One region of the Aquabacterium sp. TM01 genome, then DNA from elsewhere that is predicted to be linked to it. Evidence: predicted binding sites of a transcription regulator. Region 1 holds the regulator's gene; the other holds the start of a gene.
The links. Region 1 encodes NrdR, which represses ribonucleotide reductase genes. Its sites were predicted from a motif close to CACNANATNTNGTG; they were not measured.

Region 1 (11,975 bases):
GCTGTTGACCGTCAGGCTCACGCCGTTGACCGTGATCGAACCCTTGTAGGCCAGGAAGCGCGCCAGCGAACGCGGCGCGCGGATCTGCAGCAACCAGGACTCGCCCACCGGCTCGAACACCACCACCTCACCCACATCATCAACGTGTCCGGTGACGATGTGGCCGCCCAGGCGGTCGTGCGAGCGCAGGGCCTGCTCCATGTTGACCGTGCCGAGCTGGTCCAGGCCCACGGTGCGCGCCAGGCTTTCGGCCGACACATCGATGGTGAAAAGGCCGGCGGCCACGTCAAACGAGGTCACGGTCATGCAGGCACCGTTGATGGCGATGCTGTCACCCAGCCCCACGCCGTCCAGGTAGCCCGCAGGGGTCTGCAGGGTCAGGCGACGGCCATGGCTGGCGTCAGCGCCCAGGGCTTGGGAGTCGACGATCTGGCCCACGCCAGTGATGATGCCGGTGAACATGGTGCAAAACCCATCCAGAAAAATTGAAGAAGACGTGATCAGAAATCGGCCCGGCCTGCGGGTCGCGCAAGGATACGCAGATCCTCGCCCACCTGCTCGACCGCGTGGAATGTCAGGGTGCGTGCATCTGCCATGCGCGACAGGGGGGGCAAGGCGGCCAGCCCCCGTCCGGGACCCACCAGCTTGGGTGCCAGGTACAACAGGTACTCGTCCACCCAGTCGCCTTCGATGAGGGCGGCGTTCAAACGTGCACCGGCTTCCACGTGTAACTCGTTGATGCCGCGCGCGGTCAGGTCGGTCATCACGGCGCCCAGGTCCAAGTGGTGGCCACTGGCATCGGCCGGCACCATGGCCACGCTGGCGCCAGCGGCGGCCAAGGCCAGGCGCGCGGCCTGCGCCTCGCCCGACTCGTCGGCCAGACCGTAGACCAGCACCTCGCCGGGCGGCGGCAGCAGGCGCGCCGAGGGCGGCAGGCACCAGCGCGAATCCAGCACCACACGCAGGGGCTGACGGGCCACCTCAATGGCCCGCACATCCAGGCGCGGATCGTCATCGATCGCCGTGCCGATGCCGGTGAGCACGGCGCCGGCACGGGCGCGCCACACCTGACCGTCGGCACGGGCCTGGGGCGTGGTGATCCATTGGCTGTCACCGTTGTCCAGCGCCGTGCGGCCGTCCAGCGAGGCGGCGATCTTCATGCGCACCCAGGGGCGGTGACGCACCATGCGCGAGAGAAAGCCGATGTTCAGCTCGCGCATGGCCACGGCCTGGGGATGATCCGGCGGCAAGACCTCGACCGTGATGCCTGCAGCGCGCAACAGCGCCACCCCCTGCCCGGCGACCAGGGGGTTGGGGTCCATCAGCACCACGACCACCCGCGCCAGCTCGGCACGCACCAGGGCTTCGGCACATGGGGGCGTGCGCCCATGGTGTGAGCACGGCTCCAACGCCACATAGGCGGTCGCCCCGCGGGTGCTGTGCCCGCGAGCCTGTGCCTCGCGCAAGGCCATCACCTCGGCATGGGGGCCACCCGTCTGCTGCGTGTGCCCCTCCCCGATCACCTGCCCTTCAGCGTCGGTGAGCACACAGCCCACGCGCGGGTTGGGGTCCGACAGGCCGATGGCCCGCCGTGCCAGCGCGACCGCCTGGGTTACATGAAGCTCATCGCTGTTGTTGCAAAAGGTCTGCACCAGTTCATCCCTTGGGGTGCCCCTCGAAGGGGGAATGGGGGCGATTTTGACGCAAACCACTCCCGCCCCTTCTGGGGAACAGGCTTTCACACCCTGGATCCTTGCCAAGAATGCGGCGCATGTCCTGCCCTCCTCCCCAACTTCTGCCCCATGCGGTGCCACGCGGCTTCACCTGGCTCGAACTCCTGGTCACGCTGGCCATCCTCGGCACGCTGGCTGCGCTCGGTGCCCCCGGCCTGCGTGCACTCCTCGATCAGCGCCAGGTGGCCACCCAGGCCGGCGCCCTCGCCGATGCCCTGCGCCTGGCCCGCGCGGAAGCGGTCAAACGCCACCAGCGCGTCACCATCTGCAACACACCGAACCCCAATGCCCCTGCACCGGTCTGCGCCAACGTCAGCACCAATTGGTCGACGGGCTGGTTGATCTTTGACGATGCCAACGGCAACAAGATCAAGGATGCGCACGAAACGCTGCTGCACCTGCAGCAGGCACTGCCCCCGACGATCGGTCTGATGCTGGCGCACAGCAAACCCGCCATCACCTTTGGCGGTGTCGGGCTGGCGGTGGCAAACAACGCCAGCTTTCTCGTTCAGCCTCTGTCGTACGCCCGGGCCACCACCCCATCGCCCCAACGCTGCGTGCGCCTGGCCGTGTCCGGCCGCGTGCGTGTTCTGCCGGGAGTCTGCTGATGCCCCACCCCTTCATGGCGCGCCAGCACGGCGCCACCCTCGTTGAAGTGCTGATGGCCATGCTGCTGATGTCTTTTGGCGTGCTGGCCATGACCGCCATGCAGGCGCACGCCATCCAGCACAGCCAGACCACCGATTCACGCGCACGGGCCACCCTGCTGGCCCACGACCTGGCGGATCGCATGCGCGCCAACCCCGCCCCTCTGGGCCACTGGCAGGCCTACGATCTCACCGCCACTGCCACGACAGCAGCAACGCTCCCGACCTCGACGTGCCAAGGCCCAGCGGTGTGCACCTTCGACGAGATGGCCGCTGCGGATCTGGCGCAATGGCAACAACAGCTCGCGGGCAGCCTACCCCAGGGGCGGGGCCACGTGCGCACGATCGGCACACAAGCCGACGTCTGGGTGATCTGGGACGACGCCGACCACGCCGGCACCCAGGCGCATGACAGCTGCCCCACCGGCCTGAGCCTGGGCGCCCACACCCGCTGCCTCTACCTTCGGATCGCCCTGTGAGCTCACCCCTTGCCCTCCTCTCACGCAGGCAGCGCGGCCTGAGTCTGGTCGAGCTGCTGGTGGGCCTCACCCTGGGCCTGACTGTGATCGCGGCGGCCCTGGCGCTGTACCTGAGCTCCGGCCATGCCTTGCGCAGCACCCAGGCGGTGACGCAGATGACCGAAGACGCGAGCGTGGCCCTGTCCATCTTGCGCGCCCAGATCGCCCTGGCCGGCTACAGCACACCCACGGGCCTTGACAGCGCTGGGCAGATGACGCGCGCGTTCACCGGCCAAGGTCTCTTCGGCTGCACAGGCGGCATCACCAACGCCAGCCTCGGACACCCCCAGTTGCCCGACCTCGTGTGCCACAACGACCCTGACCAACCCGATGCCCTCGTCGTGCGCTACGAGGCGGACACGCGCAACACCTTGGCCACGGCTGCGGGCACACCCACCGACTGCCTGGGCAACAGCACGCCCCTGATCGATGGCACCCACCACCTGGCCGACAACCGCTACTTCGTCGATAACCACACCCTGTCCTGCCGTGGCAATGGCCACAGCGTCTCCCAACCCCTGGTCGACCACATCGTGGACCTGGATCTGCGCTATGGGATCGCTACCCCGGCCGCCAGCAACCCGGATGCCCTCACGCTGCGTTACCTCACCGCGCAAGAGGTGAGCGGCACGGCCACGCCCCCATCGACGTCGCCCTTGTGGCGCCAGGTGAAGGCGGTGCGACTGTGTCTGGTGCTGCGCAGCGAACTCGAAGTGCAAGACACCGTCATGACCTACACCAACTGCCAAGGCCTGAGCCAGACCGCACCGGATCGACGCCTTTACCGCGCCTTTCACACCACGGTGAGCCTGCCCAATCCGCTGTGACCCATGCCTGACCACCGCCCACCCCACCGGCAGCCCGAGGCCCACCCGCACGGCATCGCCCTGATCGTCGTCCTCGTCATGCTGGCGGTGATCAGCCTGGTCTCCGGCGCCTCGCTCCGCGCGGCCCTCAGTGCCGAACAGATCACGCACAACGTGCGACTCGAAAGCCTGGCCAAGGAAGCGGCGCACATCGGATTGCGTCACTGTGAAGAGGCCCTCTTGCAGATCCCGCCAGCCCTCACCGTGCACCCCGCCCCCGTGTCATCCAGCCCGGCGCTGTGGACACTCTGGTCCACCTGGCACGGCAGCCACGCCCTGGCCCACACCGTGCCTGCCAGCGCCATGAGTTCCGCCGACAGCGCCTTTGTGCCGGCCTTCCGGCCGCAATGCCTGCTCGAAACCCATCCGGCCCACCCCGATCTGATCACCGTCACAGCACGAGGCTTCAGCCCGGATCACCAGGCTGACCCTGCCGGACGCACCACCCGCGGCGCCATGGCCTGGGTGCAGTCCGTGGTGCACCGCTGCATCCCGGGCACGGCGCTGTGTCCGGACGCGCCTGCACCTGAGACCGCTCCCGCCTCACCTGCCACAGCCAGCGTCGCACCCGCACCCGCACCCGCCGTCGCCACGGTCACAGCCACGTCGGTCACTGCGGTCGCTCCACCCGCCAGCCCACGCCTGTACAGCCGGGTCTGGCGCGCCCTCCTCAACCCGCCCACACCCTGATCCCCCGCCCCATGCGACACCTCCCCCTGCGCCCACCCCACCGCCAGACAGGCTTCACCCTGGTAGAAATGCTGACCGTGCTGGCCGTCCTTGGTGTGCTCGCCGCTGTGGCTTATCCCAGCTACGCAGCACACCTGTACCGCGCACACCGCGCCGATGCCCAGGCCGCCTTGATGGATGCAGCGCTCTTCATGCAGCGCCACTACGCCGCCCACCACCGCTACGACACAGGGGATGCCACGGCGCCGCTCGTGAGCCTGCCAGCCCCACTGAACCAGTCACCGCGCCAGGGCTCAGCGCACTACGTGATCAGCGTCACCCAGGCCGACAGCGGCAGCTATACCCTGAGCGCGACCCCGGTGGCCACCGGCCCCATGGCCCACGACCCTTGTGGCAGCCTCACCCTGAATCAGCACCACGCCCGTGGCATCACCGGCAGCACGGTCAGCATGACCCAATGCTGGCGCTAGCCGCAAACGCGTCGGCCCCGCCCCTCACCGATCTCCCGATCAGTCCTCGCTCGCCCCATCCTTGGCGCCGCGCTTGTTGCCCGTCTCCTTGATCGCCGCCACAAACTCGCTGACATCGTCAAAGCTGCGGTACACCGAGGCAAAGCGCACATAGGCCACCTTGTCGAGCTTGCGCAACTCGCGCATCACCCACTCGCCCAACTGTGTCGAGTTCACTTCCTTCTCGCCGCACTGGCGCAACTTGGCCTCGATCGACTCCAGCGCCCCTTCCAGTGCCTCGGCACTGACCGGCCGCTTGCGCAGCGCAATCAGCATCGAGCCCTTGAGCTTGGCACGGTCGTAGTCGGTGCGGCGACCATCGCGCTTGACGATCGCCGGCAGGTCGATTTCCGCCCGCTCATAGGTCGTGAAGCGTTTGTCGCAGCCATGACATTTACGACGGCGACGGGTGGAGTCGCCCTCGTCAGAATCACGCGTTTCCACGACCTGGGTGTCGTGGTGTCCGCAAAAAGGGCAACGCATGGGTTTGGCTCTCTCGGTTCAAGACAAGAAAAACCCGGCGAGGACATCACATCCAGGCCGGGTTCCGAATCACGCACGCATCAAAGCGTCAGCGCTCAGCGGTAGACCGGGAAGGCCTTGGTCAGGGCCGACACCTGCTCACGCACGCGAGCCAGGGTGGCTTCGTCGTGCGGATTGTCCAGCACGTCGGCGATCAGGTTGGCCACCTGCACGGCCTGCTCTTCCTTGAAACCACGGGTGGTCATCGCGGGCGAGCCCAGGCGGATGCCCGAGGTCACGAACGGCTTTTGCGGGTCGTTGGGGATGCCGTTCTTGTTGCAGGTGATGTGCGCTTGGCCCAGGATGGCTTCGGCTTCCTTGCCAGTCAGGTTCTTCGGACGCAGATCCACCAGCATCACGTGGCTTTCTGTGCGGCCCGAAACGATGCGCAGGCCGCGCTTCGTCAGGGTGTCAGCCAGCGCGGCGGCGTTCTTGACCACCTGTTGCTGGTAGGCTTTGAACTCGGGCGAGGCGGCTTCCTTGAAGGCCACGGCCTTGCCAGCGATGACGTGCATCAGCGGGCCGCCCTGGATGCCCGGGAAGATGGCGCTGTTGATCTTCTTGGCGATCTCTTCACCGCGCATCAGGATGATGCCGCCACGCGGGCCGCGCAGGCTCTTGTGGGTGGTGGAGGTGACCACGTCGGCAAACGGCACCGGGTTGGGGTACACGCCCGCGGCGATCAGGCCAGCGTAGTGGGCCATGTCCACCATGAAGTAAGCGCCGATCTCCTTGGCGATCTTGGCAAAGCGCTCGAAATCGATGCGCAGGGCGAAGGCCGATGCACCGGCAATGATCAGCTTGGGCTTGTGCTCACGCGCCAGCGCTTCCATCTTGTCGTAGTCGATGTCTTCGGCGGCGTTCAGGCCGTAGGAGACGACCTTGAACCACTTGCCCGACATGTTCAGCGGCATGCCGTGGGTCAGGTGACCGCCTTCGGCCAGGCTCAGGCCCATGATGGTGTCGCCGGGCTGCAGCAGACCGAAGAACACGGCCTGGTTGGCTTGCGAGCCGGAGTTGGCCTGCACGTTGGCGTACTCGGCGCCGAACAGGGCCTTCAGGCGATCGATGGCCAGTTGCTCGACCACGTCCACGTGCTCGCAACCACCGTAGTAGCGCTTGCCGGGATAGCCTTCGGCGTACTTGTTGGTCAACTGGGAGCCCTGGGCTTCCATGACGGCCGGCGAGGTGTAGTTCTCGGAAGCGATCAGCTCGATGTGGTCTTCCTGACGCTGGTTCTCAGCCTGGATGGCCGCAAACAGCTCGGGATCAACGTTGGCAATGGTGTGTTGGGCACGGTCAAACATGACTTGGCAGTCCTCTTCAAGGTTGAAGTCCCGCAGCACTGACCCATCCAGATCAGGTGTGAGGGCTGCCCAGGCGAACGGCTGACTCAGCCCGGGCATTAGAAGCCCCTAGGGCTGGCTGCGCTCCCCGGTGGTTCACCACCTCAGGCGGCGCCGTCAGAAGATGACGGCAACACGCCATGTATCGCCAGTTGCGCAGCGTTTTCCATTGTAGCGGCATGGACCCGGCTCGCGCCAGTGCGGGGGCTTCAGGCCCCACCGCCATGAACTCAAACGCTCACAGCGTCAGCAGTGCCACCTGCTCGACGGCCGGGCTGGCCACCGGCGGCTTGACGCTGCTGGCCGCAGGCGCCACCGACACCGGAGTCGCCATGGCCGGCACTTGCGCAGACTGGACTGCCGAGGCCGCCACCGGCGCGGGAGCCTGGGCCACCATGCGTGGCGCGTTGGACACGGTCACCGGGATCTGCTTGCCCAGGGCCACCTGCCTCAGAAAGCCCTGCTCGGCCAGCACCTTGGCGCCATAGCCACCATCGTGGGTCATGTTGGCGGCCCCCACGTAGTACTTCAGGCCCCCTTCCACGCTGCCCGCACGGCGGATGCAGTCCTTGAGCACCTGCACGCCCACGCGCAAGTTCGTCACCGGATCGAAGGCCGCATTGCGTCCGCCGAACACCTCGTACTTCTCGCGGTGAATGCCGGTCATCACCTGCATCAGGCCTTGCGCACCCACATGGCTCTGCGCAAACGGGTTGAAGCCCGATTCGATGGCCATGATCGCCAACACCAAGGTTGGCTCCAGCCCCACGCGTTGCCCGACATCCCAGGCCTCCTGAACCAGGCGGCTGATGGGCTCGGGGGCCACGCTGTAGCGACGGGCAATCCAATAAGCCACGGCGGCCTGCTGACGGCTCAAGGCCGACGGGTCGGTGGCGGTGGCACGCTGAATGGCCTCCGGCTCGGCCATGGCCAGCAAGACGTCGTGACTGCTTGTCTCGGCATCGTCACTCGCCATGGCCCGAGACGTGGCGCGGTCGGTCAACCATCCCAGGGTCTGGTGCTCCAGGCGGTAACGCACATCGGGGCGGCCGGCCAGAAAGACCACGCCCACCACGGCCACCAGGCCCAGCATGGCCAAGGTGTTGTGGCTCACGCGACGCAAGCCCAACAACACATCCTGCACAAATTGCCGCACAACCGCCCGCCAAGCCTGGGGGCGGGGCGACGATGCCAACGTCACCTGCGACACTTCCACTTCTTCAACCATCACGGCGGCCTCAAAGCCTGCCGTTGCACGTTCACACGCTGTCATGGGTGCTCCTTTCTTCGCCGCCGCACTCACAAGGGGCACGCAATCGGTCTCGATCACGCGCCGCGCAGATGCGGCATTGATAATGACCCTGGCAGGAAAGATGGCGGGACCGTGCAAGTCACTCACCACCGCGAAGGGGGTCTGTCGTGTACATCAACGTACAGACCCAGATGAAAACGCCAGGGCTGGCAGCGGTGCGCCACGGTGTGCGGCGCAAGGGGAAACCCGGTAAAAATCGTCACCGGATCCAACAGGGGCGGATTCTAGGCAAGCCTGTAATAACCAGTCAAGCATAAAGAAACACTTCTTTATTACAAAAATCATGAAATATCGCGACTTGCGAGAATTTGTATCCGGCCTGGAACGCCAGGGAGAGCTCACCCGCATCAGCGAGCCTGTGTCCACCTACCTGGACATGACCGCGGTGAGCGACCGCGTGCTGCGCGCTGGCGGCCCCGCCCTTTGGTTCGACCACCCAATTGGGCGGGTGGAAGGCGCGACAGACACGCCACGCACCTTTGCCACCCCGGTGCTCGCCAACCTGTTCGGCACCCCCAAACGCGTGGCCCTCGGGATGGGGGCCGACGACGTCAGCGAGTTACGAGACATCGGCCGCGTGCTCGCCAGCCTCAAGGAGCCCGAGCCCCCGCGCGGTCTGAAAGACGCCGGCAAGCTCATCCAGATGGCCAAGGCCTTGTGGGACATGAAGCCCAGCGCCGTGCGCAGCGCGCCCTGCCAGGCCGAAGTGCGCGAAGGCAGCGAGGTCGACCTGACCGAGCTGCCCATCCAGCACTGCTGGCCCGATGACGCCGCCCCCCTGCTCACCTGGGGACTCGTCGTCACCCGCGGCCCCCAAGGCGTCCCCACACCGCGTCGGCGACAAAACCTGGGCATCTACCGCCAACAGCTGATCGGCAAGAAGCAACTGATCATGCGCTGGCTGGCCCACCGCGGCGGGGCCCTCGACTTCCGCGAGTTCGCGCTGGCCAACCCCGGCCAGCCCTTCCCCATCGCGGTGGCACTGGGTGCCGATCCGGCCACCATCCTGGGCGCCGTCACCCCCGTGCCGGACTCATTGAGCGAGTACCAGTTCGCCGGCCTGCTGCGAGGCAGCCGCACCGAGGTGGTCAACACGGGCGTCGGCGAGGCGGATCAATATCTGCAAGTTCCCGCTAGCGCCGAGTTCGTGCTGGAAGGCCACATTCCCACCGCCGCCGCTGGCTACAAAGGCGTGAGCGAACACGGCGTGCCCCTGATGGAGCGCGGTGGCTACCTGCACGCCCTGGAAGGCCCGTTCGGCGACCACACCGGTTACTACAACGAGCAGGACTGGTTCCCCGTGTTCGAAGTGCAGCGCATGACGAACCGCAAGGACCCGGTCTACCACTCCACCTACACCGGCAAACCGCCCGATGAGCCCGCCGTGCTGGGCGTGGCGCTCAACGAAGTTTTCGTCCCCATCCTGCAAAAGCAGTTTCCGGAAATCGTGGACTTCTATTTGCCGCCCGAAGGCTGCAGTTACCGCATGGCCATCATCAGCATGAAGAAGGCCTATCCGGGACACAGCAAGCGATTGATGTTCGGCCTGTGGAGCTTCCTGCGTCAGTTCATGTACACCAAGTTCATCGTCATCGTGGACGACGACGTGAACATCCGCGACTGGCAAGAAGTCATCTGGGCCATCACCACCCGCATGGACCCGGTGCGCGACACCACCCTGGTCGATAACACCCCCATCGATTACCTGGACTTCGCCTCACCCATCAGCGGCCTGGGCGGCAAGATGGGGCTGGACGCGACCAACAAATGGCCGGGGGAAAGCAGCCGCGAATGGGGGCGCACCATCACCATGCCCGACACCGTGAGCCAGCGCACCGAAGACCTGGTGGCACGCATTCTGAAAGGTGCATGAGGCCCGGCCAACGCATAGACAAAAAATATTGGCCTCGCCTCCACGACCGACTTAATCTGCAGATGTCTGCAAAGCAGGCAAACCATCAAGGCGCAGTCACTGCGTCTGGGGAAGTAGCAAACCTAATCTTTGCCCTTTCCATGGACGGCCCTCGTGCCGCCCCCACCCCCGGCTTCGTCCGGGGGTTTCTGTTTGTGGTGCCACCAACCGGCTCTCTGGTGCGGCCCTTGTCATCCGCCGCCCAAAGCACCGCCATGATCAGGGTCTTCTGCCGCACGCGTGCAGCCAGGGCAGCCGGCGCATAGTCTCTGACCCATCTGCAGCATTGCCTTCAGGGCTCTCTCCCTACCCACATGGCCAACATCTCGCTCCCCCCCTCGTCCGACACCATTGAGGAAGCCACCTTGGCGGGCGGGTGCTTTTGGTGCCTCGAAGCCATCTTCAACCAGTTGCAGGGTGTGATCGAGGCCGAGTCCGGGTACAGCAATGGCCACCACCCGACCCCCACCTACGAGGCTGTCTGCGGCGGTCATACCGGTCACGCCGAAGTGGTGCGCGTCCGCTTCGATCGACATGTGATCAGCTTTCAGGCCTTGCTGGAGGTCTTTTTTGCCAGCCACGACCCCACCACCTTGAACCGTCAAGGCAACGACGTCGGCACGCAGTACCGATCAGGCATCTACACGCACAACGCGCAGCAGGCGGACACCGCCCGCCAGGTCATCGCCGACCTGACCCAGCATCAGGTCTTTGGTGCCCCCATCGTCACCGAGGTGGCGCCTGTGCACAACTACCACCCCGCCGAGGCCTATCACCAGCGCTACGCGGCGCACAACCCGCACCAGGGCTACTGTGCCTATGTGGTGACCCCGAAGGTGGCCCACTTCCGGCAACGCTTTGCGGATCGACTCAAACCCGACTGAGCCCGACCGCGCCATCCCACCTCAAGGGGCCAGGCGTTGAATCTGCCAGGCACCATCCGCCTGCTTCACATACACGATGCGATCGTGCAGGCGAGACGGACGCCCCTGCCAGAACTCCCAATAAGCGGGCACGAGTCGGTAGCCACCCCAATGCGCCGGGCGCACCGGATCCTGCCCTTGCCGCGCCTGAATGTCGGCCCAACTGGCCTCCAGTTGTCCACGCGACGCAATCACCTCACTCTGCGGCGAGGCCCAGGCACCGATGCGCGAGCCCAAGGGGCGTGTCTGGTAGTAGCTGTCGGATTCTGCTTCAGCAATCTGCTCGACCCGGCCCTCGATGCGCACCACGCGCTCCAACTCGGGCCAGAAAAACTGCAGCGCCGCCTGCGGATGAGAGGCCAACTCACGGCCCTTGCGGCTTTGGTAATTGGTGTACCAGACCAAACCGCGCTCATCCAGGCCTTTGAGCAGCACCACCCGGGTGGACGGCCCGCCGTCCTCGCCCACCGTGGCCAAGGTCATCGCGTTGGCTTCCAGCGCCTTGGCGTGCACAGCGGCATCAAACCAATGCTGAAACTGGTCCAGCGGATCGGGACGCACATGCGTTTCATCCAGCTCGGCCCGCTCGTAACTCTTGCGCATTTGCGCCAGATCGTGAGATGTCTTGTTCATGTTTTCAGTATCCGTCAAACCTGGCAAGCGGCGGCATGACCCGCATCAACCCGTCTCGGGGGTATGCACTTAAGTAGAGGCTCGGTGGTGCATCGCAACAAAACGGCTCACAGTGAAACGCCGATACCGCGACCCGCACCATGTCTGAAATGCCCACCCTCATCATTCTGGCTGAATCAGAAAGCCGTCACATGACGGACGGGCCCCATCTCGCCAACGCAACGACGGCGCCTGCGGCGCTGGCAGTGCCAGACACCGTGCAACACACCATTCGCAAGGGACTCGCCAGCGGCCTGCAGGTGCTCCTGGTGGCGCCCCCCATGGTGGCAGCGCAAGCACACCATCTTCTGCCCGCAGACCACGT
Region 2 (11,975 bases), 520 kb from region 1:
TTTCTGAGCGCACGCGCCCTGCTCGCCGTGGTGCTGCTGGGGCTGCTGGCCGGCAATTGGCTGATGGGCAACCGCGGGCTGATCTGGATTGTCACGGCGGTAGGCTACGCGAGCATGGCCCTGCTGCTGTGGGCCTGGCCCTCCACGACGGCCAGCCAGCGCACGCCGAACCCTCACACCCCACCGATGCTGAGTCCGCGCCAGGCGGTGTTGAGCATTGGCCTGGACCTGGCGTTCTTTTCGCTGCTCCAGCATCTGATGAACACCACGCTCAATGCACAGGCCCTGCTGGCCCTGCCCGTGTTGATGGCCGGTGTGCTGATGCCACGGGTGGTGGCCCTGGCCGTGGCGGCCGTGGGCTCGATCAACCTGCTGGCGGCGGCCTGGATCCAAGGCACCCTCACATCGAACCTGAGCGCCCAGCTGACCGAGGCTGGCCTGACCGGGTTCGGCTTGTTTGCCATTGCCGCCCTGGCCAGCGAGCTGGCCGCGCGCGTGGCCCGCGAAGAGCGCAGTGCACGCGGCAGCCTGGAGCTGGCCCGCCAACAGGCCCAGCTCAACCGCCTGGTGATGGAAGAGATGAGCGAGGGCGTGCTGGTGGTGGACCGGCAAGGCCGCGTGCGCACAGCCAACCCGGCCGCACGTCGCCTGCTGAACTCGCAAGGCCTCACGCCCCCTGCGCCCTTTCAGCTTCGCGGAGTGCCTGCCTGGGTAGGACTGGTCCTGGCGGTCGACCAAGCGGTGAACACACCACTGCACGCAGAGACAGGCCAGGAGGTGCTGCTGCGCTTCGACGATGGCAGCCGCCGCGACCTGCGCGTGCGGGTGCGCTTCACACGGGGGCACAAGGCCATTCAGGCCGAAGACATGTGCATGCTGTGGCTGGAAGACCTGCGCATCGTGCGTGCCCGCCAACGTCAGGACAAGCTCGCGGCGATGGGCAGGATGTCGGCCGGGATCGCCCACGAGATTCGCAACCCCCTGGCCGCGATTTCGCAAGCCAATGCGCTGATGGGCGAAGACGCCACCACCCCCACCCAGCATCGTTTGACGCGGATGATTGCCGAGAACGTCGTCCGACTTCAACACATCGTCGACGACATCCTCGCCGTCGCCCCCGGCGCACGCCCGCCGGCACCGGCCATCGACCCGCTGGAGACCGTCCAGAATATCTGTACTGAATGGCGACTCACCCACGGCCTGAGCGGCGGCCCCGAGTCGTTGCTGCAGGTGCACACGCCGCACCTGGAGCAAGCCACTGGTCCGCTGCAGGTGCGCTTCGAGCCCGAGCATCTGCAGCGCGTGCTGGTGAACCTGCTGGACAACGCCCTGCGCCATGGCAGCGGGCAACCCGGCGCCATCGAGGTCACGCTGACGTGGCGACCCGCCCGGCAAAATGGCGCCATGCTGGTGCTGTCGGTGGCCAGTGATGGTGAACCCCTGACGGCCGAGACCGAACGGTCGCTGTTCGAGCCCTTCTTCTCCACCCGCAGCCGGGGCACCGGCCTGGGCCTGTATATTTGCAAGGAGTTGTGCGAGCGCCATGGCGCGGCCATCGACTACCGACAGCACCCCGCTGCCGTACGCCACCGCAACGAGTTTTTCGTCACGATGCCGATCGAACCTGAGGGATCCTCCCCCTACATCGCATGAGCCCCCCTGCCCTTCATCGCCTGCTGGTTGTTGACGACGAACCGGACCTGCGCACCCTCTACGAGCTGACCTTGCTGCGCGAAGGCTATGACGTCGAGACCGCAGGCACGGTGGGCGACGCCTGGCAACACCTGCAGGATCAAACCTTCAGCGCGGTGATCACCGACATGCGCCTGCCCGACGGCACTGGCCTGGAGCTGTTGCAACGCCTGGAGGCGGCGGGACGCCACGAGAAATCCATCGTGATCACGGCCTACGGATCAGCTGAGAATGCCGTGAGCGCCCTCAAGAGCGGCGCCTACGACTACCTGACCAAGCCGGTCGATCTCAAGCAGTTCCGCTCCGTGGTGGCCGCCGCCATCGCCTCGGACACCCTGACCACACCGGTGCCAGGCACGCCGATCTCGCCTCCGGCCACGCCCGCACGCTGCGCCCCGCCACGCGCGCGCGCGCTGTCTCGGCTGGCGGGTCACAGTGCGCCCATCCAGCAGGTACGCGACCTGATCGAGAAGGTCGCGCGCAGCATGGCGCCGGTCATGCTGTGGGGCGAATCGGGCACGGGCAAGGAGCTGGTGGCGCGGGCCATTCACGACGTCAGCGTGCGGGTTGAACGCCCCTTCATCCCCGTCAACTGTGGCGCCATCCCCGAGCAGTTGCTGGAAGCCGAGTTCTTTGGCTACCGCAAGGGGGCCTTCACCGGCGCCCAGGAAGACCGCGAGGGCTTCTTCCAAGCTGCGCACGGCGGCACCCTCTTCCTCGATGAAATCGGAGACCTGCCGCTGGCCATGCAGTCCAAGCTGCTGCGTGCCATCCAGGAGCGGGCCGTCCGCCCCGTGGGCGCCACTCAGGAGGTCGCCGTGGATGTGCGCCTGCTCAGTGCCACCCACAAAGACCTGCAGGCTGAGGTGAAAGCCGGGCGCTTCCGTCAGGACCTGTACTACCGACTCAACGTCATCCAGGTCACCCTGCCGGCGCTGCGCGAGCGGCTGGAAGACCTGCCCGAGTTGAGCGCCCGCATCCTGGAGCGCATCGCTCACGAAACAGGCATGTGCGCCCCCGCCACGCTCAGCACCACGGCCATGAAGGCTTTGATGCAGCACCCCTTCTTGGGCAATGTGCGCGAACTGGAGAACCTGCTGCAGCGTGCCGTGGCCCTGAGCAACCACGCCGTTCTGGAGGCCGAGGACTTGGGCATCGCATGCGCACGCGATGCGGCCTCCTCCCCCGCGCCCTCCTGCGGCGAACCTCGTGAACCCGTGCCGTTGAGCGACTGGGTGAGGCCCGCCGACGCCGAGCCTGCCACCAGTCTCCCGCTCACCGCCGTCACGGCCGAGCCCCCGCCCCTGCCATCTGATCTGGCCACACACCTCGACCACATCGAACGTGACATCCTGGTGCGGGCACTGGAAAAGCACCGCCTCAACCGCACCGCTGCAGGCGCCAGCCTGGGCCTGTCGCTGCGCCAGATGCGCTATCGCATGGCCCGGCTCGGTGTGCAGATCACCGATCACGGGGTGGTGCTGGGTGAACGCTTCGATCCCGATGTGGAGTGAAGCCCAGCCCCTGTGGTCGGGCGGATGGCTGCGCGATGCGCGTCCCGTCCCATCGCCCAATTTCGGACCACGCCCGTCGGACACGCCTGTGACCCTGGCCGTGATCCACTCCATCAGCCTGCCCCCTGGCGAGTATGGTGGCCCCGAGATCGAGCAGCTGTTCACCAACCAGCTCGACTGGGACGCCCACCCTTATTTCGAGCTGATCCGTGGCATGGAGGTGTCCTCGCACTTCGTCATCCGCCGCGATGGTGAGTTGCTGCAGTTCGTCTCGGTGGACGACCGGGCCTGGCACGCCGGGCGCTCCAGTTGGCAAGGACGCGACAACTGCAACGACTACTCGGTGGGCATCGAGCTGGAAGGGCTGGAAAACCACCCATTCGACGCCGCCCAGTACACCCGCCTCAGCGAGCTGCTGCGCACCCTCGCGCAGCACTACCCGATCACACAGGTCGCGGGGCACGAACACATCGCACCGGGTCGCAAACAAGACCCCGGATGCGCCTTCGATTGGCGAAAGTTACAAACACTCACAACCTGGCCGGACCAGGTTTTCCCATGGGGTCAGGCTCAGGCCTGAGGGCCTTCCCCAGAGGGAGAAGTCCGTTTTTCCCGATGTGAATCGACCGGGCGCGCCAAACACCCCCGCATCCGCCGGACACTACCTGTAGTGCTTGCAGCCTCGCAAAACACCAGATATAGTGCTCTGACGCAGTGGCCTCCACGAACCCTTGTCGGTCTCGGAAGCCTGAATCTGGGGCCCGCCACGCTTGGTCGTGCGGCCCGATGAATCCCAAGGGAACTCCATGCAAACGTCCACGCCCAGCACCTTGTCGCCCACATCTTCTGCCCTGCCCGGCGCCGCCGCCGTGGCCACCGAGCCACGTCAGTCCGCCTACGCTGGCTACCAGATCATCCGACGCAATGGTGCGGTCGTGGCCTTCGAGCCCAGCAAGATCGCCGTCGCCCTGATGAAGGCCTTTCTGGCCGTGCACGGCACGCAAGGCGCCGCCTCCGCCAGCGTGCGCGAAGACGTCGACGTCCTGACCGAGGCCGTGGTGCGCGGCCTGCTGCGCTCGCGCCCCAGCGGCGGCACCTTCCACATCGAAGACGTGCAAGACCAGGTGGAGTTGGGCCTGATGCGTGGCGGCCACCACGAGGTCGCCCGCGCCTACGTGCTCTACCGCGAGCGCCGCACCCAGGAGCGCGCCAAGATCGCCTCTGAGCAACAGGCCGCCGCCCTGCCCACGCTCACCGTGATCGACCGCAGCCAGCGCGTCCCGCTCGACCTGCCCGCCCTGCAAGCCCTGATCGAATCGGCCTGCGAAGGCTTGGGCGACGACGTCAAGGCCGCGCCCATCCTGGCCGAGACCCAGCGCAACCTGTACGACGGCGTCTCGATCGACGAGGTCTACAAGGCCGCCATCCTGGCCTCGCGCACCCGCATCGAGCACGACCCCGGCTACACCCGCGCCACCGCCCGCCTGCTGCAGCACACCATCCGCCGCGAAATTTTGGGCGAAGAGGTGACGCACGCCGACATGGCCACGCGCTACGCCGAGTACTTCCCCAAGTTCATCAAGAAGGGCATCGCCGCGGAGCTGCTCGACGAGAAGCTGGCCCAGTTCGACCTGGCCCGCCTGGGCGCTGCGCTGAAGTACGAACGTGACCTGAACTTCGACTACCTCGGCCTGCAGACCCTGTACGACCGCTACTTCCTGCACCACGACGGCGAGCGCATCGAGATGCCGCAGGCCTTCTTCATGCGCGTCGCCATGGGCCTGGCGCTCAACGAAATCGACCGCGAAGCCCGCGCCATCGAGTTCTACGAGCTGCTGTCGTCCTTTGACTTCATGTCGTCGACCCCGACGCTGTTCAACTCCGGCACGCGCCGCTCGCAGCTGTCGTCGTGCTACCTGACCACCGTCCCCGACGACCTCGATGGCATCTACGAAGCCATCAAGGAAAACGCCCTGCTGAGCAAATTTGCCGGCGGCCTGGGCAACGACTGGACCCCGGTGCGCGCCCTGGGCTCGCACATCAAGGGCACCAACGGCAAGTCGCAAGGCGTGGTCCCCTTCTTGAAGGTGGTCAACGACACGGCCGTGGCCGTGAACCAGGGCGGCAAGCGCAAGGGCGCCGTCTGCGCCTACCTGGAATCGTGGCACCTGGACATCGAAGAGTTCCTGGAGCTGCGCAAGAACACCGGTGACGACCGCCGTCGCACCCACGACATGAACACGGCCAACTGGATCCCCGACCTGTTCATGCGCCGCGTGATGGAAGGCGGCGACTGGACCCTGTTCTCGCCCTCCACCTGCATCGACCTGCACGACAAGTTCGGCATCGCCTTCGAAGAGGCCTACACCGCCTACGAAGCCAAGGCCGACCGCGGCGAGATCAAGCCCTTCAAGCGCATCAAGGCCACCGACCTGTGGCGCAAGATGCTGTCGATGCTGTTCGAAACCGGCCACCCCTGGATCACCTTCAAGGACGCTTGCAACGTGCGCTCGCCGCAGCAGCACGTCGGCGTGGTGCACTCGTCCAACCTGTGCACCGAGATCACGCTCAACACCAACGACAGCGAGATCGCCGTGTGCAACCTGGGCTCGGTCAACCTGGCCCAGCACATCAAAGACGGTGGCATCGACCACACCAAGCTGCAAAAGACCGTGCGCACCGCCATGCGCATGCTCGACAACGTCATCGACATCAATTACTACGCAGTCAAGAAGGCCCGCGACTCCAACCTGCGTCACCGCCCGGTCGGCATGGGCATCATGGCCTTCCAGGATGCGCTGTATCAACTGCGCACTCCGTACGCCAGCGCCGAAGCCGTCGAGTTCGCTGACCGCTCGATGGAAGCCGTCTGCTACTACGCCTACCTCGCCTCGACCGAGTTGGCCGAGGAACGTGGCCGCTACAGCAGCTACCGTGGCTCGCTGTGGGACCGCGGCATCCTGCCCATCGACTCGCTCAAGCTGCTGGCCGAACAGCGCGGCGGCTACGTCGAGGTCGACACCTCGGTGACGATGGACTGGGATGCCCTGCGTGCCCGCATCGCCCAGTACGGCATGCGCAACTCCAACTGCGTGGCCATCGCCCCCACCGCCACCATCTCCAACATCGTCGGCGTCGACGCCTCGATCGAGCCCTGCTTTGGCAACCTCTCGGTCAAGTCCAACCTGTCGGGCGAGTTCACCATCGTCAACGAGTACCTGGTGCGTGACCTCAAGAAGCTGGGCCTGTGGGACGACGTGATGGTGATGGACCTCAAGCACTTCGATGGCTCGCTACGCCGCATCGACCGCGTGCCCGAGGACATCAAGGCCCTGTACGCCACGGCTTTCGAAGTCGAGCCCATCTGGTTGGTGGAAGCCGCTTCGCGTCGCCAGAAGTGGATCGACCAGGCGCAGTCTCTCAACATCTACATGGCCGGCGCATCGGGCAAGAAGCTCGATGAAACCTACAAGCTGGCGTGGGTGCGGGGTCTGAAAACCACCTATTACCTGCGCACCATGAGCGCCACACACGCCGAGAAATCGACCGTGTCACGCGGTCAGCTCAACGCGGTCTCCAACGCCGCCCCTGTGGCCACAGCCGCAGCCAGTGAGCCAGCCAGCGATGTGAAGTTCTGCTCCATCGACAACCCTGACTGCGAAGCCTGTCAGTAAGGGTTGATCGCGGTCATGCATCGGGCCTCGTCATCACACCTGAGGACGAGGCCCGATGTCTCTGCAGCCGCCTTGAATCCCCGTATTCATGCACCTTCTGACGTTTTCGATGCACGGCTGCAACAACTTCACGCCGCATCTGTCAAGAAGTGCTTGGTGTTTATCACAACACCCTTCCATAATCTGATGCCATAGGATATTTACCATGCTGGTCTGGGAAGACGATTCCTCCAACGCCTCTTCAATCCCTGTTGTTTCTGTGCCCCCCTCATCAGGCGCCGCACGGAACACGACGGCGTCACCGACGATCAGTGATTTCGCCTCGGCCGCACCGGTCCCTCGCGCCACCACACTGAGCGCCCCCCTGACTGCCAGCGCGTCCACCCGCCGCGTCAACGCGGCTGACAAGCGCATCATCAACGGCCAGACCGACGTCAACCAGCTGGTGCCTTTCAAGTACAAGTGGGCCTGGGAAAAGTACCTCGCCACCTGCGCCAACCACTGGATGCCGCAAGAGGTCAACATGTCGCGCGACATCGCCTTGTGGAAGGACCCCAATGGTCTGTCCGAAGACGAGCGCCGCATCATCAAGCGCAACCTCGGCTTCTTCGTGACTGCTGACTCGCTGGCCGCCAACAACATCGTGTTGGGCACCTACCGCCACATCACCGCCCCCGAGTGCCGCCAGTTTCTGCTGCGTCAGGCTTTTGAAGAAGCCATCCACACCCACGCCTATCAGTACATCGTGGAGTCGCTGGGTCTGGACGAGTCCGAGATCTTCAACGCCTACAACGAAGTCAAGTCCATTCGCGACAAGGACGAGTTCCTGATCCCCTTCATCGAAGCGATCATGAACCCGAACTTCAAGACCGGCACCCCGGAGAACGATCAGACGCTGCTGAAGTCGTTGATCGTGTTCGCCTGCCTGATGGAAGGCCTGTTCTTCTACGTCGGCTTCACGCAGATCCTGGCCCTGGGTCGCCAGAACAAGATGACTGGCGCGGCCGAGCAGTACCAGTACATCCTGCGCGACGAGTCGATGCACTGCAACTTCGGCATCGACCTGATCAACCAGCTCAAGCTCGAGAACCCGCATTTGTGGACATCCGAGTTCAAGGCCGAGATCAAGGCCCTGTTCCTCAAGGCCGTCGATCTGGAATACGCCTATGCCGAGGACACCATGCCACGTGGCGTGCTGGGCCTCAATGCCTCCATGTTCAAGGGCTATCTGCGCTACATCGCCAACCGTCGCGCCACGCAGATCGGCCTGGAAGAGCTCTTCCCCAATGAAGAGAACCCCTTCCCCTGGATGAGCGAAATGATCGACCTGAAGAAGGAACGCAACTTCTTCGAAACCCGTGTCATCGAATACCAGTCGGGCGGCGCCCTGTCCTGGGATTGATCCAAGCCACACACAGAGCACTGGACCAGCCCACACATGAGCCCCCGGCCCACCCCATTCACCACACCGCGCCCAGATCCTAGGGGGCGACGGGTGATGAATCCCTGTGCTGCGCATGGCAGTGCAGTGCTCTTTGCAACTTGATCAAGGAGATACGTATGGCAACTGCAAAAAAAGTGGCAGCAAAGAAAGCCGCTCCGGCCAAGAAGGTCGCTGTGAAGAAAGCTGCACCCGCCAAGAAGGCTGTGGCTGTGAAGAAGGCTGCGCCTGCCAAGAAGGCAGCTGCACCGGCCAAGAAGGTCGCCGTCAAGAAGGTCGCTGTGAAGAAAGCTGCAGCACCTGCCAAGAAGGCCGCCGTGAAGAAGGCCGCGCCCGCCAAGAAGGCTGTGGCCGTGAAGAAGGCAGCGGCACCGGCCAAGAAGGTCGCCGTGAAAAAGGCTGCCGCACCGGCCAAGAAGGCTGTGGCCGTGAAGAAGGCAGCGCCGGCCAAGAAGGCCGCCGTCAAGACCGTGGCAGCCAAGCCGGCGGCCAAACCAGCGGCCAAGCCCGCTGCCAAGCCTGCCGCCAAGAAGGCCGCCGCCAAGCCTGCTCCTGCCAAGAAGCCTGCCGCGCCGGCTGCCAAGACCACGCTGAGCCCGCAAGCCGCGTGGCCGTTCCCGACCGGCAACAAGCCCTGATTGCCGACGGGTTCGACCCACTGGCGCCCTTGTTAACAGGGGCGCCCCAACCCGGCCTCGGCCGGGTTTTTCATTTCTGCACGGCATGAATCCACCCTACCCACCCTGGCCCTGCCTGCGCCTGGAAGGCAAAGGCCCTCAGCCCAAAGTCATCCTGGACCTCAGCGTCTCACCCAACGCCAAGCGCACCGAACTGGTGGGCTGGCACGATGGTGCCCTGCGTGTGCGCCTGTCCGCCCCGCCGGTGGATGGCGCCGCAAACGAGGCCCTGCGGAAATGGCTCGCGAGCGAGTTGGGCGTGCCTCAGGCACGCGTCACGCTGCTGCGCGGCGCCAGCGGTCGACGCAAGCAGTGGGCCATCGATGCCACCGAGGCCGAGGTGAGTGCCTGGCTGGCCCGCCAGAGCGTGCTGCTGACCTGAGGACACCACTCCCGCTCAGCGACGGCTCTCACATTCCCACCCGAAACCGGCGCGATCTGAGTGAAACAGTCATTCTTGCGCCGTGATCTGTGCGCAAAGGGCGTGCTTGCCTTAAGCTATAGGGTTTGGCGTCCCCACGTCGCGCACCTTGTCGTGCGCGCAAGCACATACCTACATGGCCCAGTACGTTTTCACCATGAACCGCGTCGGGAAGATCGTTCCCCCGAAGCGCCAGATCCTCAAAGACATCACCCTGAGCTTTTTCCCCGGCGCCAAGATTGGCGTGCTGGGCGTGAACGGCTCGGGCAAGTCCACCTTCCTGAAAATCATGGCGGGCGTGGACAAGGACATCGAGGGCGAAGCCGTCCCGATGCCGGGCATCAAGATCGGCTACCTGCCCCAGGAGCCCGTCATGAACCCCGAACAAACGGTGCGTGAAGCCGTGGAAGAAGGCATCGGCGGCGTCCTCGCTGCCAAGAAGCGCCTCGACGAGGTCTATGCGGCGTATGCCGAAGAAGACGCTGACTTCGATGCCCTGGCCGCCGAACAAGGCGAGCTGGAAGCCATCATTGCCGCCGGCGGCTCCGGCAACACCGACCTACAGCTCGAACTGGCTGCTGACGCCCTGCGCCTGCCCGCCTGGGATGCCGTGATCGGCAACCTGTCCGGGGGTGAAAAACGCCGTGTGGCCCTGTGCCGCCTGCTGCTGTCCAAGCCCGACATGCTGCTGCTAGACGAACCCACCAACCACTTGGACGCCGAGTCCGTGGACTGGCTGGAGCAGTTCCTGCAGCGCTACAGCGGTACCGTCGTGGCCATCACCCACGATCGCTACTTCCTGGACAACGCCGCCGAGTGGATTCTGGAACTCGACCGCGGTGCCGGCCACCCCTACAAGGGCAACTATTCCGATTGGCTGGAAGCCAAGGAAAAGCGCCTGGAAGCCGAGCAAAAGACCGAAGACGCCCGTGCCAAGGCCCTGAAGCAGGAGCTGGAGTGGGTGCGCAAGAACACCAAGGGTCGTCAGGCCAAGAGCAAGGCCCGTCTGGCCCGCTTCGAAGAGCTGAGCGACGTCGAATACCAAAAGCGCAACGAAACGAACGAAATCTTCATTCCTGTGGCCGAGCGCCTGGGCAATGAGGTCATCGAGTTCAAGAACGTCACCAAGTCCTTTGGCGACCGTTGCCTGATCGACAACCTGTCGTTCAAGGTGCCGGCTGGCGCCATCGTCGGCATCATCGGCCCCAACGGCGCCGGCAAGTCCACGCTGTTCCGCATGATCCAGGGCGTTGAAACCCCGGACAGCGGTGAAGTCGTCATCGGCAAGACCGCACAACTCGCGTTCGTGGACCAGAGCCGTGAAGGCCTGGCTGCCGACAACACCGTGTGGCAAGACGTTTCGGGCGGCCTCGACAACATCGTCGTGGGCAAGTTCGTGATGCCTTCGCGCGCCTACATCGGCCGCTTCAACTTCAAGGGCAACGACCAGCAGAAACTGGTGGGCAACCTGTCCGGCGGTGAACGCGGCCGTCTGCACCTGGCCAAGACCCTGGCCCAGGGCGGCAACGTGCTGATGCTCGACGAACCGTCCAACGACCTGGACGTCGAAACCCTGCGCGCGCTGGAAGATGCGCTGCTGGAGTTCGCCGGCTCGGCCATGATCATTTCTCACGATCGCTGGTTCCTCGACCGCATCTGTACGCACATCCTGGCGTGCGAAGGCGACTCGCAGTGGTTCTTCTATGACGGCAACTACCAGGAGTACGAAGCCGACAAGAAGAAGCGTCTGGGCGAAGAAGGCGCCCGCCCGAAGCGCGTGCGTTTCAAGCCCATCCGCTGAGCCATCCGGATTTACCCATGCCAAGGCCCGTCCCAGACGGGCCTTTTTCATTCCCCGAAGTGAGGGGCTGCGGGGGCTATCCCTAGTGCCGTCCACATCAGGTCAGCACAGTCCCCTCCCTAGAATCAAAAGGACTTTTATTGGCGCGCGGCGCCACATGGAGACCTTCTGATGACCTTTCGGTTTACACGCCTGCTCGCCTCCACTGCACTGGCAGCCTCGGCCTTGACCCTGAGTGGGTGCGCCCTGATCCAGTCCAACGTCGCTGGCACCACGCTGAGCATCCTGGAAGACGGCTTCACCCCGCCCGTGCTGACACTCAGCGACGTCGAGATGGGCTGCGGCTTCTCCATGATCAACACCCCGCTGGTCGGCGCGGCCCGCAATTTCTACGGCGACCCATCCCTGATGGAAACCGTGATGCTGAGCTCGGCTGGTGTGTGCTCCGAGAACCAGGCCATCACCGAAGAAATGCGCTACCTGCGCGCCTCGCGCGACAAGCGCTCTGATGAGGCCCTGGACGCCCGCATCACCCAAAAGCGCTTTCTGGCGACCGCGGCCGAGCGCCAGTACACCGCCTTCCTGCGCATGAAGATCAAGCTGCAGCAAAAGTACTATTTCAAGTTCGGTGAGGAGTGCCCCCGCTTCAAGCGCGACTTTGACGAAATGGTCTACCTGCTCGGCGCCGTCGGCGGGCTGCAGGCCATGCAGAACGACATCGCCGCTCAGCAGGCTGTGGGCGTGCCCACGGACAT

Region 2: a site for NrdR is predicted at 3,897-3,910, ahead of AC3WW4_RS13150 (ribonucleoside-diphosphate reductase subunit alpha). Genes of this name have one in related genera too.

Annotation. Positions count from the first base shown of each region.
Region 1 is NZ_AP046529.1:3,384,124-3,396,098, forward strand. It holds gene AC3WW4_RS15615 (riboflavin synthase) at 1-462, opposite strand, end outside; gene ribD (bifunctional diaminohydroxyphosphoribosylaminopyrimidine deaminase/5-amino-6-(5-phosphoribosylamino)uracil reductase RibD) at 501-1,652, opposite strand; gene AC3WW4_RS15625 (GspH/FimT family pseudopilin) at 1,772-2,341, shown strand; gene pilV (type IV pilus modification protein PilV) at 2,341-2,859, shown strand; gene AC3WW4_RS15635 (PilW family protein) at 2,856-3,725, shown strand; gene AC3WW4_RS15640 (pilus assembly PilX family protein) at 3,729-4,454, shown strand; gene AC3WW4_RS15645 (type IV pilin protein) at 4,466-4,924, shown strand; gene nrdR (transcriptional regulator NrdR) at 4,964-5,446, opposite strand; gene glyA (serine hydroxymethyltransferase) at 5,542-6,792, opposite strand; ZMP/ZTP riboswitch at 6,853-6,997, opposite strand; gene AC3WW4_RS15660 (transglycosylase SLT domain-containing protein) at 7,070-8,104, opposite strand; gene AC3WW4_RS15665 (UbiD family decarboxylase) at 8,427-10,016, shown strand; gene msrA (peptide-methionine (S)-S-oxide reductase MsrA) at 10,370-10,939, shown strand; gene pdxH (pyridoxamine 5'-phosphate oxidase) at 10,961-11,611, opposite strand; gene AC3WW4_RS15680 (NTP transferase domain-containing protein) at 11,803-11,975, shown strand, end outside.
Region 2 is NZ_AP046529.1:2,859,378-2,871,352, forward strand. It holds gene AC3WW4_RS13135 (two-component system sensor histidine kinase NtrB) at 1-1,653, shown strand, start outside; gene AC3WW4_RS13140 (sigma-54-dependent transcriptional regulator) at 1,650-3,206, shown strand; gene ampD (1,6-anhydro-N-acetylmuramyl-L-alanine amidase AmpD) at 3,196-3,786, shown strand; gene AC3WW4_RS13150 (ribonucleoside-diphosphate reductase subunit alpha) at 4,013-6,880, shown strand; gene AC3WW4_RS13155 (ribonucleotide-diphosphate reductase subunit beta) at 7,086-8,282, shown strand; gene AC3WW4_RS13160 (histone) at 8,441-8,959, shown strand; gene AC3WW4_RS13165 (DUF167 domain-containing protein) at 9,045-9,380, shown strand; gene ettA (energy-dependent translational throttle protein EttA) at 9,556-11,220, shown strand; gene AC3WW4_RS13175 (hypothetical protein) at 11,392-11,975, shown strand, end outside.